DNA from 2 places in the Peribacillus simplex NBRC 15720 genome. Region 1 is predicted to be linked to the other one. Evidence: riboswitches for the same ligand, from Rfam matches in the RefSeq annotation. Region 1 holds a riboswitch; the other holds the start of a gene.

Region 1 (8,054 bases):
CTTAAATGGTGAAAAACAATGGATTACAAATGCAGGCTTTGCAGATGTCTTCTGTGTATACGCCAAAATCGACGGCGAACAATTCTCCGCCTTCATTGTTGAGCGTGATTATAAAGGCGTATCAACTGGGGCTGAAGAGAAGAAAATGGGGATCAAAAGCTCATCTACTCGGACTTTAATCCTCGAAGATGTACATGTCCCAGTTGAAAACCTTTTGGGTGTAGCAGGAAAAGGGCATGTCATCGCTTTCAATATCCTGAATATCGGCCGTTATAAATTAGGCGTCGGTGCTGTCGGCGGATCTAAACGTGCCCTTGAGATTACAGCTGCTTATACGAATCAACGTCAACAGTTCAAAACGAAAATTTCCGATTTTAACTTGACGAAAGAAAAACTTGCAACAATGGCATCTAAAATTTATGCAGCAGAAAGCTCTGTATACCGTACCGTTGGCCTTTATGATCAAAGACAAAGCAAATTGACGGATGAGCAAGTGAAAGATGGGAAATCAATGGCGGCTGCAATCGCTGAATATGCCATTGAGTGTTCTTTGAATAAATTCTTCGCTTCCGAAGTATTGGATTATGTTACGGACGAAGGCGTACAGCTTCATGGCGGCTATGGTTTCATGCAGGAGTATGAAATTGAAAAAGCATATCGTGATTCCCGTATTAACCGGATCTTTGAAGGTACAAATGAAATCAATCGATTGCTTGTCCCGGGAACTTTCCTGAAGAAAGCACTTAAAGGGGAATTGCCGCTTCTTCAAAAGGCTCAAGGCCTGCAAGAGGAATTAATGATGATGATGCCGGAAGAACCTGGCGATGAGCCATTGGCACAAGAAAAAATGCTTGTTAGAAACGCTAAGAAAATCGGTATTTTGGCAGCTGGCCTTGCTGCGCAGAAATACGGCAAAAATCTTGATCAAGAACAAGAAATCCTCTCCAACATTGCTGATATCGCATCCCTTGCCTATGCAGCGGAATCCGTGGTATTGCGTACGGAAAAAGCAATTGCAGTTAAAGGTCTGGAGAAGAACAAACAAAAAGTGCTTTACACAGAAATCTTCGTTCAGGAAGCTTTCAATGAAATAGAACAGCATGCAAAGGAAACGTTAATTGCGGTGGAAACAGGCGATACTCTTCGCATCATGCTATCGTCGCTCCGCAAGCTGACAAGACACAATCCAATCAATGTCATTGCGAAAAAACGTGAAGCTTCCATCAAGGTAATCGAAGCGGAAAAATATGCTCTTTAAGCAATGAATCAGAATCTGTAAAGGGAATGCCGTAAAGGCATTCCCTTCAGTTTGTAGGCAAAAGGGGTTCTATCTAATTTTTAAAACAAAGTAGATTGGAACTTTTTGCGAGACGCCTGTGGGAAAAGCGCGTCCAGGGTAGAGCGCCCGAAGAAAGCGAGTGCCTGGAGGCAACGTTCAGATTGTATAACCCCTTTATTTCCTTTGATGAAATCGCGTTGGAAATTCAAAAGACATTTCATTGTATTGCGTGCTGAAAACGGGTATTCTATTGATAGGTGGTGAAATGATGGGCTTAACATTATATTGGTACCCAAAATGCGGCACATGCCGTAATGCGAAGAAGTGGCTGGATAATCATGAACTGCAGTATGAAGCGATCCATATAGCGGAAAATCCGCCTTCGCGAACTGAAATAGAACAACTATATAAAATCAGTAATTTGGAATTGAAGAAGTTTTTCAATACTAGCGGTCAAAAATATCGGGAGCTGGGCTTAAAGGATAAGCTGAAAGAAGCTTCTGAAGCAGAGATGCTTGATATATTGTCCACAGATGGCATGCTTCTGAAAAGGCCGATTGTTACGGATGGCACCAAAGTGACGGTAGGTTTCAAAGAAGAGCAATTCGAACAGGTTTGGAACTAAAATTTCACAAAATATTTGGTTAATTCCTTACTTAAACAAACAATCTACCTTATAATGGTATAGATAAAATAAGCTGTACATATGGAGGGTTAATAATGACAACAACACCAAAAGAACTTCGTTACACTAAAGAACATGAATGGGTCAAAACGGAAGATGGAACAGTGCGCATTGGAATTACAGCTTTCGCACAATCCGAGCTTGGGGACATCGTATTCGTTGAGCTTCCGGAAATCGGCGATGAATTGAAAGCGAACGAACCATTTGGAAGCGTTGAATCCGTTAAGACCGTTTCTGAGCTTTATGCTCCTATCAGTGGCAAGGTTGTAGAAGTAAACGAAGATTTAAGTGACAACCCTGAATATGTAAATGAGTCTCCTTATGAAAAGGCATGGATGGTCGTGCTTGAACCATCTAATAGCAGTGATATTGAAAACCTGATGAGTGCTGAAGAATATGAGAGTTTAATCAACGGTTAAAAAAGAAGGAGAGGGGGACTGAAAAGGCCTGCTCTCTTTTCATTTTGTACAGTGGCAGTTGCGCACATAATTCGTGAGATGGAGTGATGACATGGAGTGGGGCGAATTCGATAAAGTGATCATTGTAGAAGGCAGTTCCGATAGAAGAAAAGTTGCCTCCGTTTTAAATGAAGATGTGGAAATAAGATGTACGAATGGAACCATATCATTAACTAAGCTGGATGAATTAGTGGATGAATTGATGGACCGTGATGTTTATCTCCTTTTTGACGCAGATGAATCAGGAGAAAAGCTGCGAAAGCAATTCCGAAGGGAAATGCCGGAAGCGAACCACCTGTATATTAATAAAATGTACAAAGAAGTGGAAAGCTCACCAGAACATCATATCGCAACTGTGCTTATATCTGCCAATATGAATGTGAAAATGAAATTTTTAAGTCAAAGGGTGAACGACTAATTGATGCAGGAATGGAAAGAAGAAGAGTGTAAGCTTGCTGTTGAAAATGGGGAAACCTTTTGCTTATATTTATATACGCCTTTATGCGGCACCTGTCAGGTTGCCTCCAAGATGCTGACGATATCCTTGGAGCTTTTCCCGGAATTGAAGGCAGGCAAAATGAATATGAACTATATCCAAGGAATTGCCGAATCATATGAAATCGAAAGTGTTCCATGTTTATTGCTTTTCAAAGAAGGACAGCTGCACAAAAAAATATATGCCTTTCAATCCGTTCCCTATTTGTACGGATTGCTTAAGGAAATCAGCTAAGAAACCAATCAGAACAGTGGTTGGTTTCTTTGTTGCGGAGATTTGAATGCGAGATTGAAATTAAACAAAGAATATTCTAACAATTCATTGACTGATTTATTCTAAAATGCTATATTTTGAATTAAGTAACGGCAGAATTTAATAGTTCTTATCAAGAGTGGCGGAGGGACTGGCCCGACGAAGCCCGGCAACCGGTATAAATTTATATACGGTGCTAATTCCAGCAGAGTGTTGGCTCTGGTAGATGAGGTGTGTTCTTGAAACCTCTTCTTATTGAAGTGGTTTTTTTGTTTATAAAAGGCCAGATTTCATATAATTCTAACTAAATCCATAGAAAAAGAGGAGAAAACATATGTTAGAGAAAAAGTTGCGTTTCGAAACATTGAGTGTTCATGGCGGTCTGCAAACTGATGAAACAGGTGCCCGTGCAGTTCCTATCTACCAAAGCAATGCATACTTGTTCAAAGACACCGACCATGCAGCGAATTTATTTGGCCTAAAGGAGAATGGATATATATATACACGACTCCATAATCCCACGGTAAGCGTTTTTGAGGAAAGAATGGCCTTATTGGAAGGCGGTATCGGTGGATTGGCAGCATCAAGCGGAATGGCTGCCATCTCACTTTCAATCCTGAATATTGCCGCTGCAGGGGATGAGATTGTTTCAGCCTCTACATTATATGGCGGTACGTATAACCTTTTTGAAAATACTCTTCCTAAATATGGAATAAAAGTGAAGTTCGTTTCTCCCGATGACCCTGAAAATTTCAAAAGGGCAATTACGCCAAGAACTAAAGCCATTTTTGCTGAAACGATCGGAAATCCAAGTTTGAGGGTGCTCGATATTGAAGCGGTAGCGGAAATCGCCCATGATGCAGGCATACCTTTAATCATTGATAATACCTTCGCGACACCATATCTATGCAGACCAATTGATTTTGGAGCGGATATTGTCATCCATTCTGCTACAAAATGGCTTCTGGGAAATGGAACGACGCTGGGCGGTGTCATCGTGGATGGAGGGAAGTTCGATTGGAACTCGCCAAACTACCCTGGCTTCACGGAGCCTGACCCAAGTTACGATGGTCTGGTATACGCCGAGGCAATTGGACCTGCCGCATTCATAACGAAAGCCCGAGTCCAGTTACTTCGTGATTTAGGCCCTGCGCTAAGTGCCCAAAGTGCATTCCAGTTTACGCTTGGACTTGAAACGCTGCATGTAAGGATGAAAGAACATATATCAAACACCAAGTCTGTCATTAAGTATTTAAAAAACCACCCTGCCGTGACCTGGGTTTCACATCCTGGTGATGAGGATCATCCCGATAAAGCCCTTGCGGATAAATATTTGCCAAAGGGAGCTGGATCGGTCGTTACATTTGGAATTCAAGGTAATCGCGAAGCTGGGGCAAAACTTATCAATTCGGTGGAATTATGGTCCCATGTAGCGAATGTAGGGGATGCGAAGAGCTTGATCATTCACCCAGCCAGTACGACCCATCAACAATTGAATGAGGCGGGGCTTGCGAAAGCGGGTGTGAGTGCTGATCAAGTCCGTTTATCCATTGGGATTGAAAATGTAGCCGATTTAATAGAAGATTTGGAGCAGGCCATTGAAAAAGCGACGAATATCGTCTCCTTGTCTTCCAAAACGGTTTAAGCAAAGTTCCTGTTCATTCTTGTACTAGAAATAATATACATTGCGCTCCTTTTTTATCTATGATAAAATTTCACCATACTAAAGAACTTAATGATGTACAAAATATTCTATATATTAGCTCTTATCAAGAGAGGTGGAGGGATGTGCCCGATGAAACCCGGCAACCGACAAGGAGATTTCCTTGGAAAGGTGCCAATTCACACAAAGTTTAATCACTTTGGAAGATGAGAGGAAGGCCTGTTTCTTCACCTGCCTTTCTGCTCATGCAGAAAGGTTTTTTCTATTTTAATTGGGGAAAACTTTTGTATGAACAGAAAAAATGGTAGTGGAAACAAATTAATAATGTAGAGAAATTAACTAAGTTCATAGGTTTTATTGGATAAAAGAGGTGAGGATTAATGATTACATTGACGAAAGTCAGTAAACTGTTCCGTACAGGAAAAGGAAACAGTGAGACGATCAAGGCTGTAAATAATGTGAATGTTGAAATAAATAAAGGCGAGATTTTCGGTATCATCGGTTACAGTGGTGCGGGGAAAAGTACTTTGATCAGAATGCTCAATGGATTGGAAACACCCACAGAGGGATCCGTTGTGGTGGCTGAGAAGGAAATTTCAAAAATTAAAGGGGCTCAGCTCCGTAAGGCCCGTCAAGAAATCAGCATGATTTTCCAGCATTTCAATTTATTATGGTCAAGGACCGTTCAGGAGAATATTTCTTTCCCATTGGAAATTGCAGGAGTTTCTAAAACTGAACGAACCAAGCGTGTGAACGAATTGATCAAGTTAGTCGGACTGGAAGGCAGGGAAAAGGCCTATCCTTCACAATTAAGCGGAGGGCAGAAGCAAAGGGTGGGGATAGCCAGGGCTCTGGCAAATGATCCTAAAGTGCTGCTTTGTGATGAAGCGACTTCTGCATTGGATCCACAGACTACCGACTCAATACTCGAATTGCTTGTTGACATCAATCAGCGCCTGGGATTGACGATCGTTTTGATAACACATGAAATGCATGTAATACGTAAAATCTGTCATCGCGTCGCAGTGATGGAAAGCGGGCAAGTTGTTGAACAGGGTCCTGTCCTTGATGTTTTCAAGAATCCTAAAGAACAAATGACGAAGCGTTTCGTGCAACAAGTAACGGAACCAGAAGAAACGAAAGAAACGATGGACCATTTGCTCGAACGCTATCCTGCAGGCAAAGTGATTCAATTGACCTTTGTAGGTGATCATGCAGAAAGCCCGTTGATCACCAAGCTTGTACGTAACTTCGAGTTGGATGTCAATATCGTTCAAGGTAAGATATCCCAAACAAGAAGCGGTTCATATGGAACATTGTTTATCCATCTTGATGGCACAGAGGATGAAATGCTCCGCGCAATCGAATTCATTAAAGCACAGCAGGTAGGCGTGGAGGTGATTACTCATGCTTGAAGAATTATTGCCGAATATTGATTGGGAAGACATTATTGAAGCAACGAAAGAAACGCTTTACATGACAAGCATCTCTGTAGTAGCAACCTTTTTTATAGGCATAATATTAGGATTGATCCTGTTCCTGACAGGGAAGGGTAATATGTGGGAAAACCGGGCAGTCAACGGGATCATGAGTGCTGTCGTTAATATATTCCGTTCCATTCCATTTCTTATTTTGATCGTGCTGCTCATTCCTTTCACTAAAGCGCTTGTCGGTTCCATGATCGGAGAGAACGCTGCACTGCCGGCACTTATTATCGGTGCGGCCCCATTTTATGCGCGTATGGTTGAAATCGGCCTTCGTGAAATCGATAAAGGTGTAATTGAAGCCGCTAAATCGATGGGGGCAAAAACGAGCACGATCATTTGGAAGGTCCTTCTTCCAGAGTCGATGCCTGCCCTTATTTCCGGGATTACGGTAACGTCGATTGCATTGGTTGGATATACCGCAATGGCCGGGGTCATCGGCGCAGGCGGGCTTGGTAATCTAGCCTATTTGGACGGCTATCAAAGAAATCAAAATGACGTTACGCTTGTAGCGACTATCGTTATTCTAATTATCGTCTTCATAATTCAAATTATTGGAGATGTGATTACATCTAAATTGGACAAAAGATAAAGGGAGATGAATAGGATGAAAAAGTTTTTAGGATTTGCATTAATTTTAGTGTTATCTTTCGCTTTGGCTGCTTGTGGAAGTGAAAAGGATAAAAGCGGCAGCGATACGGAAAAAGAATTGAAGAAATTAGTTGTAGGGGCATCCAATGTTCCGCATGCTGAAATCCTTGAGGAAGCTAAGCCGCTTCTTAAAGAAAAAGGAATCGAATTGGAAATCGAAACATTCCAGGACTATGTTTTACCGAATAAGGCGTTGAATGATAAGGAATTGGATGCTAACTACTTTCAACACATTCCATATTTAGAGGGGCAAATTAAAGAAAATGGATATGACTTCGTTAATGCTGGCGGAATTCATATCGAGCCGATTGCTCTATATTCACAAAAGTATAAAAGCATTGATAAACTTCCGGAAGGCGCAACAATTATTATGAGCAGCTCTGTTGCTGACCACGGACGTGCGTTATCTCTATTAGAAAAAAATGGCCTGATTACATTAAAAGAAGGCATCGATAAAACGACAGCTACAACTAAAGACATCGTTGAAAATAAGAAAAACCTTAAATTCGATGCTGATTATGAAGCGGCCCTGCTTCCTAAAATATATGAAAGCGGCGAAGGCGATGCCGTCCTGATCAACTCCAACTATGCGATTGACGCTGGATTGAATCCGCTTGAAGATTCGATTGCAATTGAAGATTCGGAATCACCATATGTTAACGTTATTGCTGTAAACAAAGGTGATGAAAATAAAGAAGAAATCAAAACGCTAGTAGAAGTATTACATTCTAAAGAAATTCAAGATTTTATTCTAAAGGAATACAAAGGTGCAGTTGTACCGGCGGATAAATAATTCAAGGATAGCGGCCTGATTTAATTCAGGTCGCAGTTTGTAGACAAAAAGGTTTCGGAATAGTCTCATTCCGAAACCTTTTTGATTTTATTGGATTTGAGGCAGTTAAAGCGATGTGTACTCACGATAGCCCTCTTTATTTGTTGTTGAGTGCTTTAAAATATCGCCGATGGGCAGAGATAACAATCAAAACGTTCATATTACATATAGTCATGATTGCGGAAGAATTCTTCCTTTGTTTGAGGACGTGTATAGGGTAAAGCTGGTGTTTTGTTGCATCTGCAGCAACAGCT
Region 2 (8,054 bases), 130 kb from region 1:
CAGTTTTGGAAGTGGTGATTGACGACGCTCCAGCATCAAGGGCGTTCAGGACTTCATCCGAAGTACGTATGAGTCCACCTGCAAAAATGGGTGTCTGCAATCGTTCCTTCACTTCTTTTATCATCCATGGCATGGCGCCCGGCAATACTTCGATATAATCCGGCTTGGTTTTCTGCACCAGCTTATAACTTTTCTCAAGCGCATGTGAGTCTATTAAAAAGATTCGCTGGATGGCAATGACCCCTTTTTGCTTCGCTTTCAATATAACGCTTGATTTAGTCGAAATCAGCCCATAGGGATTATACTCCTGACAAATAAACTCTGTCGCGTACTCATCACTTCTTATGCCATGAATCAAATCGACATGATAAATCATTTTCTTATTATGCTGCTTTGCCATCATACTTACATTTTTCAATTGTGATATATGCAAATCAAGAAACACACCTATTTCATAGGAACTTTCTAGAAATCTTTCGAAATCCTTCATGCTTGCTGAAGCAGGCAAAATCTTCTGATCCATTATTATCCTCCTCATTCCCAGAAAAACTCAAAACTTCAAGTCATTTAGTATATTTTAAAGAGCTTGATTTATCAAACACATTTTTTTTCATGTCCAATGTCACCATAACACTAACATACCTGGCACTCCCTTTATAGATTGCAGTTAAGGATGTATGTAAAATATCCCCTTAAATCATAAAGAAAGTTTCATTTTCAATGCACCTTCGACAAGTTCATACGATTTAATTGTGCCCACCGGAATTATTCTCACGATGTTCCAAGCATTAACATTCATTTTGATCGTTCTATTTTCAAATTCAAAAAACGGCGGTCTGTTAAATATCCTTTGGTTGATGAAATTCCTGTCAATTGGTTCCATTTCCACTAATCCAAATGAAATCGTTCTATTTTCGACGTGTACCGGTTTTAATGTAATCCGGAAAGCTACGTTTTTCTTAAACATCATTTTTTTCACATCCATCGTTCCGGAAAGCACGATATGCTTTGGCGTAATCTCGACTTTAATATCGTGACCATCTGATTTCATTTTTACAATTCTCTCTATCATGGCTTCTGTTACCGATATCGGTATGCCATTTTTGAATGGACTGAATGTACTCATCCTCGCATTCCCCTCCTGCCATGCATATGAAATGTCGGTTATAGCATATGCCGGGTTCCCCGATGCAGTTAACATTTTCTGCCCAAATTAATAATTGGTATATTCAAAATCTTCCACCTTCAACGCTTGTCCTTTGTACAAACTACCTGTATAGTCATACTTAATTTAATAGACAACTCTTATCCAGAGAGGTGGAGGGACTGGCCCTATGATACCTCAGCAACAGACTATTCATGTACTGTGCTAATTCCAGAAGTGTAAAAACTTGAAGATAAGAAGAGTATATAGCTTTGTTGCCAACACCTCTTCTTATTTTTAAGAAGAGGTTTTTTATTTTTAAAAGGAAAGAAGGAATACAACATGTCAATCACATTAACGAAAGCACCATTCAGGGCCGATCACGTCGGAAGTTTATTAAGACCGGAACGTTTACATATTGCCAGAAAGCAATTTAGGGAAGGTACCCTTTCAGCAGAGCGGCTTCGTGAAGTTGAAACCGAAGAGATCAATCGGATTGTCGATAAACAAATTGAAGTTGGATTAGAGGCCGTTACGGACGGTGAGTTCAGACGAACATGGTGGCACTTTGACTTCCTCGAACATTTAAATGGCATCGAGGGATATGTGACTGAAAAAGGTCTCACATTCGATGGTGTGGAAACAGAGAGATATAACGTTCGCAATACCGGGAAGGTTTCATTCAATCCTGAACATCCCTTCATTCGTGATTTCATTGAATTAAACAAAATCGTGAACGGACGTGCCGTTGCCAAGCAAACGATTCCCAGTCCGAATCAATTATTTGCTGCTGGCATTCATAATGAAGACATCTACCCTGATATTGAAGACTATGCAAATGATATCATCAAAGCCTATCAGCATGCTTTGAAAGCATTTTATGAAGCAGGTGTGCGTTATCTTCAATTGGATGATGTATATATTGCCAGACTTTCAGCTCCAGATTTCCAGTTCAAAGATGGAAAATATACGAGGGAACAATTAATTGATCTAGCACTTCGAGTCATTAATGGCGCATTGGAAGGCAAACCAGAAGACCTTGTCGTCACTACACATCTATGTCGTGGAAACTACCAGTCGACATGGGCGTTCGAAGGAAGTTATGCCCGTATCGCCCCAACTTTATTGGCAAAAGAAAAAGTCGATGGATTCTTCTTGGAATACGACGATCAACGCTCAGGGGACTTCAAACCATTGGAATACATACCAAATGGCGGAGCCCGTGTCGTCCTAGGAGTCGTCACTTCAAAAGATGGAGAAATCGAAAACAAGGAAGCTGTTAAGGCACGCATTAAAGAAGCCTCGCACTTCGTTCCTCTCGAGCAATTATGCTTAAGCCCGCAATGCGGCTTCGCCTCTACCCATCACGGCAACAAGCTAACGGAAGAACAGCAATGGGAAAAGCTGAAATTCGTCGTTGATGTAGCAAAAGAAATATGGGAATGATTTTTTTCCGGAGACTTTAATTCTGATTTACAGGATTCGAATAACCTAATCGGCAGCACTTATTAGGGAGCCGATTAGGTTCTTGCAATAATACATTTCCATTCCTTTACTGACTCCTTTGAATAACGGTATCAAGTTTTGCTATTTATGAAACTAAAGATGAATGTTAAAATCATTTGACATATCGATAATTCTCGATATAATGAAATGTATGAAAACAATCGAGATATTTAAAGCATTATCCAATGAATCCAGGTTGCAAATCTTACAATGGCTCAAGGCGCCTGAACTCCACTTCACCCCTCATGAGGGAATAGACATGAAGGAAACCGGCGTTTGCGTTAGTCAGATTACGGAAAAATTAAACATGACCCAGTCCACGGCCTCTCAATACCTCTCGATGCTTCTTAGAGCAGGATTGATTAAAACGGAGCGGATAGGAAAGTTTACGTATTACAAACGAGATGAAGATGCAATCTCAAAAATTACTGATTTCTTGAAAGAAGAAGTATGAAAATGAACCTGATCCGTACCTTAGAGGGTTGGGTTCATTTTTCTCCCTAACAGTTCGATATTTCGCGATATGTTTATTTTTTTATTCATACACATTAACATATTACGATATGTCTTTATATAAAATTAATAATCATTAATGAGGAGTGAATCTATTTTGCTTAATACATGGAAAATTTACATGTTGGCGATAATCAGTTTTTTAGTAGGAACATCCGAATTCATCATATCCGGAATTTTGGATAAGATTGCGGATTCTCTTGGAGTGACCCTTGCTGCCGCAGGACAGCTCATTACAATTTTCTCCCTTGTCTACGCAATCGGTACACCCATTCTTATGGCTTTGACAGCAAGTTTAGACAGACGAAAATTAATGTTGTATTCCCTTGGACTATTCATAGTGTCCAATCTGCTTGCCTTTCTATTACCAGGCTTTGGACCGTTTGTATTTGCACGCATAATCATGGCACTTGGTGCAGGATTGGTTGTAGTCACCGCTCTGAATATTGCCGCTAAGCTTGCTCCGCCAGATAAACAAGCAAGTTCTATTGCGACAGTTGTCATGGGGTTTACAGCTTCCCTTATCATTGGCGTACCTCTCGGAAGAATCATGACGGATGCATTCGGGTGGAAATCCGTCTTTGGCGGAATCGCCCTATTCGGCCTGATTGCCATGATCGTTTTATTCTTTACCATTCCTCCTACCAAAGGGGATAAACCAGTACCACTTCTCCGGCAGCTGGCCCTTCTTAAAAAAAGGAAAGTTGCCCTTGGATTATCGATAACCTTCTTCTGGCTTGGCGGATACTCGATAGCTTATACCTATCTATCCCCTTACCTGCTATCCGTATCAGGGATAAGTGACTCTCTACTTAGCACGGCCTTGCTTATATTCGGTATCGCAAGCCTGATCGGATCAAAGTTTGGCGGATATAGTACGGATCGATGGGGTGTATCATTTACACTAATTGGCGGTATGGCGCTGCATATTGTGATGATCATCATGTTATCCATCGTTACGAATTCATTGATGGGCGTTTTGACAATCCTTACATTATGGTCGTTCGCAGCATGGTCATCAGGGCCGACACAGCAATATCATTTAGCGACCCTTGAGCCTGAATCATCAGGAGTCATGCTCGGTCTGAATCAGTCGATGATGCAATTGGCCATGGCGGCCGGTGCTGGAATTGGTGGTGTTGCTGTAGAACAAGTATCCCTTGCATCCATAACCTGGATCGGTGCAACAGGGGTTGCCATTGCCATGGTCATTGTTCTGGTCCTTTCGAGTTCATCGTCAAGCAGTAAAATAGCACAGTCCATAAAATCCTAGACCGTTATATATACATTCATCATAAGGCTAGATTTTAGCCTTATGATAAATCCTAAAGCTGAAAGCAACAAAAAAAGAACGCCCACCAGCACGTCCCCTTTTTACTTGCAGCTATCTTCATCATCCATTTTCTTCACAAATATATCATCCGTCACCCTATCTTCCAGCTTGTTCCTCAATGCCAATTCCGCAGCCTTCCCATCACTAGGCGACCCGTCCGAGAAATACATCGGAAACAAGGAGAAAAACAAAACATAAAAAGAAAAATAGATAAATTGATACCAGATTACCGAGCTGTCCAGGATATTCTGATACACTAAGCTATATATGATCAGCATGCTGACTAAATTAAAGATAGCCCCCCCTAAATAAATCAGCGTATTCGTCAATCGATTATCATGTTTCAATCCCTTGAACTCGCAAGTCCCATTCCAAAAATAATATTTCCTCACCTCTATGTTCCGAAAGGCGAAAAGTTTATTACCACAACCAATCAAGATTTTCTTTTCTGATCCCCCAAAGATCGTAACAAAGAAAATATGCCCGCTCAAATGTATCAGCGTAACGATCGGCATGATCAAAAAAAAGGAAAATAGAAATTTAATGATATCAGAGAGACCAAACATGTTTAATCAACCCTCCTTACCAGAGCAATTTTCTCAAAAACCCTTTTACAGGGATGTTACTCTGATACCCTGTCCAAAATAGATATAACTGGCAAATTTTCACAGTGGTAATATATTGCTTTCCACAAGTGATAAGAGGATAATTTGTTCTCTTTCTGCTTAATACGAGCTGTTTCCAACTTATTTAGTCCTTCCACCTCTTTTTTTCGGCCTTCAAAAAGACAGGCTATCTCTTTCCAAAAAACTCGGAAAAGTGATAGCCTTTACATAATTATTTAGCGATTGGGGGTGTGAAGAATTTCTGCGTTGTTTTGTCCTGGCCTCAAGCCTGCATGTTTATATTCAGGGGTGAAAACCGATGTTTTGATTGGGCAGGCGATTTGCTTCTGGGCATTTCCTTTTCCGTCAGGTACCTCGACGATCATTCCCCTCTCCTTCAATTGGGGATGTTCGGCCGCTTCAGTGAAGGTCAGCACTGGTTCTGCGCAGGCCTCGAAATCAGCGAATATTTCCTGCCATTCATGAAAATCTCTTTCAAGAAAAGCAAGTCGGATGGCCGTTTTAAACCTGGTTCCGCTTTCTTCATCGCTTTTCATGCTCAGTTCATACAATTCGGGTGCACCGATCGCTTCACATAATGCTTTTCGAAAAGGGGGCTCAAGGCTTCCTACCGAAAAATAGCGTCCATCTTTCGTTTCATAAAAGTCATAAAAGGACCCTCCGTTTAACATCAGTTTTTCTGGTTCAAGCTCGAGGCCCCCTTGTAAATTCAGAGGTGCGGATATGGCATTCAAGGCAAAACTGCAGTCGGTCATGCTGATGTCGATGGCTTGGCCTTCTCCTGTTCTTTCCCTGTGAATGACTGCAGATAATATACCGATAACAGCATGCAGTGAGCCTCCGGCAAGATCTGCTATTTGGGTTCCGTTTTTTGCCGGGCCGTCCTCTTTCGTACCGGAATAGCCTGATAAGCCTGCAATCGAAATATAATTGATATCATGTCCCGGTCGGTCTTTATAGGGACCAGTCTGGCCGAAGCCCGTGATGGAACAGTAAATCAGCTTCGGATTGATCCATTTTAATGCCTCATACCCCAGTCCTAGGCGTTCCATGACACCTGGCCGGAATTGTTCAATGACGATATCGTATTCCTTCACTAGATTTTTAACAGATTCGATGGACTCAGATTGTTTTAAATCAAGTGTGATCGACTTCTTCGATCTGTTAAGATATTGGTTCACACCCCATGAATCCATTGCTCCCGGCCTCTCTACTTTCAAAACGTCCGCTCCTAAATCCGCTAGCATCAAAGTGGCAAATGGGCCTGGCAGTAACGTTGAAAAGTCCAATACTTTTAAATGAGTCAATAAGGTCATCAGCCGTGCACCTTCCCTTTCCATTGGAAATATTAAAAGCTTTCCCCGTCGTTCTGTACATGCAATTTAGCAGAGTTTACGATTATCATATAACACCTCCTACAATATTTGTATAAATTTCCATTTAATAAAAATAAAAAGCTAGGAATCAGCTTCCTAGCTTTTTATAATGAGCCTATAGAAAACAAGTAAAAGCCGGACACATTGTCCGGCTGATTTTACTTTAAGCTTGTTCATTCATATTTTTTGTCAAAGTCAAATTCGACTTCATCAAGTTTAACGAATTTAGTTTTTCTTACCAGTTTATATCCAAGCCATAGACCAAGGAAAAGCGGGATTCCCAGGTATGCAGCTACAACACTGCCCCAATCGATGTGGTCTGAGAAAAAGGCTTGGATATTTTGGGACAGGATGACGATCATCCCAATTAGAATGGCAAAGATCGGTCCAATCGGGAACCATAATGCCTTATATGGCAGCTTCTCCAATGAATGGCCTTGTGCGATGAATGCTTTCCGGAAACGGTAATGGCTGATGGAAATGCCCAGCCAAAAGATAAATCCTGTAATTCCAATGGCATTCATTAACCAAATATACACTTTACCATCACCGAATACGGAGGCTAAAAAGGCCAGCATGCCGATGGAACATGTCAAAATCATTCCTGCAACCGGTACTCCGCGTTTATTAAGTTTTGCAAAAACACGAGGTGCTTGCCCATCTTTTGCCATTGAATATAACATACGCGTAGATGCATATAGACTAGAGTTACCTGCAGACAATACCGCTGTTAAAATGACGGCATTCATAAGCGAAGCAGCAAAGGCCACTCCAGCTTTTTCAAAAATGAGCGTGAATGGGCTTACCATGACGTTATCACCTTGTAAACTTGAATTCGTATAAGGGATAAGCAGTCCTATTACAGCGATTGCCAATACGTAAAAGAGCAGGATTCTCCAGAAGACACTTTTAATAGCCTTCGGTATATTCCGTGCAGGATCTTCACTTTCCCCGGCAGCCACGCCGACAATTTCGGTACCTTGAAAAGAAAAGCCAGCCGCTATGAACACGATGAAGACACCCATGAACCCACCCGGGAAAGGAGCGTCATCGACGGTGAAGTTTTTAAAACCTACTGCTTCGCCGCCCATAATGCCGACGATCATTAGCAGCCCAACGATTATAAAAATAACGATGGCTGTTACTTTTATGAAGGAAAACCAGTATTCCCCTTCACCATATCCTTTAACGGATAAATAGTTCAATAGGAAAATGAGCACCAAGAATGATGAACTCCACAACAATGATGGACTATTCGGAAACCAGAATTTCATGATCATTGTCGAGGCTGCCAACTCTGCGGCTATCGTCATCGACCAATTGAACCAATACGTCCATCCCAAGGCAAAACCAAATGCCGGATCGACGAATTTCGATCCATAGGTACTGAAAGAGCCGCTTGTCGGCATAAAGGCTGCCAATTCCCCTAAGCTCGTCATCACAAAGTACACCATTGCCCCAACTAAGGCATAAGCAAGTAATGCGCCGCCTGGCCCAGCTGTATGAATGGCTGCCCCGCTGCTGAGGAACAGCCCGGTGCCAATAGCCCCGCCAAT

The links. A riboswitch is a leader RNA that binds a small molecule or an ion and turns the genes downstream of it on or off. The one in region 1 is predicted to bind S-adenosylmethionine.
Region 2: it holds a riboswitch for S-adenosylmethionine, as region 1 does, so the genes downstream of both, BS1321_RS15025 (5-methyltetrahydropteroyltriglutamate--homocysteine S-methyltransferase) here and BS1321_RS14340 (O-acetylhomoserine aminocarboxypropyltransferase/cysteine synthase family protein) in region 1, are expected to answer to the same signal.

The regions. Positions count from the first base shown of each region.
Region 1 covers NZ_CP017704.1:3,002,163-3,010,216, forward strand. Annotated here, with positions in the region: gene BS1321_RS14315 (acyl-CoA dehydrogenase family protein) at 1-1,258, shown strand, start outside; gene BS1321_RS14320 (arsenate reductase family protein) at 1,548-1,904, shown strand; gene gcvH (glycine cleavage system protein GcvH) at 2,000-2,383, shown strand; gene BS1321_RS14330 (toprim domain-containing protein) at 2,475-2,840, shown strand; gene BS1321_RS14335 (thioredoxin family protein) at 2,844-3,152, shown strand; SAM riboswitch class I at 3,298-3,403, shown strand; gene BS1321_RS14340 (O-acetylhomoserine aminocarboxypropyltransferase/cysteine synthase family protein) at 3,505-4,815, shown strand; SAM riboswitch class I at 4,934-5,046, shown strand; gene BS1321_RS14345 (methionine ABC transporter ATP-binding protein) at 5,214-6,248, shown strand; gene BS1321_RS14350 (methionine ABC transporter permease) at 6,241-6,909, shown strand; gene BS1321_RS14355 (MetQ/NlpA family ABC transporter substrate-binding protein) at 6,925-7,761, shown strand; partial or broken gene BS1321_RS28165 (IS5/IS1182 family transposase) at 7,873-8,054, opposite strand, start outside.
Region 2 covers NZ_CP017704.1:3,128,406-3,136,459, reverse strand. Annotated here, with positions in the region: gene BS1321_RS15035 (glycerol-3-phosphate responsive antiterminator) at 1-523, opposite strand, end outside; gene BS1321_RS15030 (hypothetical protein) at 698-1,126, opposite strand; SAM riboswitch class I at 1,303-1,404, shown strand; gene BS1321_RS15025 (5-methyltetrahydropteroyltriglutamate--homocysteine S-methyltransferase) at 1,487-2,590, shown strand; gene BS1321_RS15020 (ArsR/SmtB family transcription factor) at 2,802-3,104, shown strand; gene BS1321_RS15015 (MFS transporter) at 3,261-4,436, shown strand; gene BS1321_RS15010 (hypothetical protein) at 4,538-5,062, opposite strand; gene BS1321_RS15005 (CaiB/BaiF CoA transferase family protein) at 5,338-6,438, opposite strand; gene BS1321_RS15000 (amino acid permease) at 6,672-8,054, opposite strand, start outside.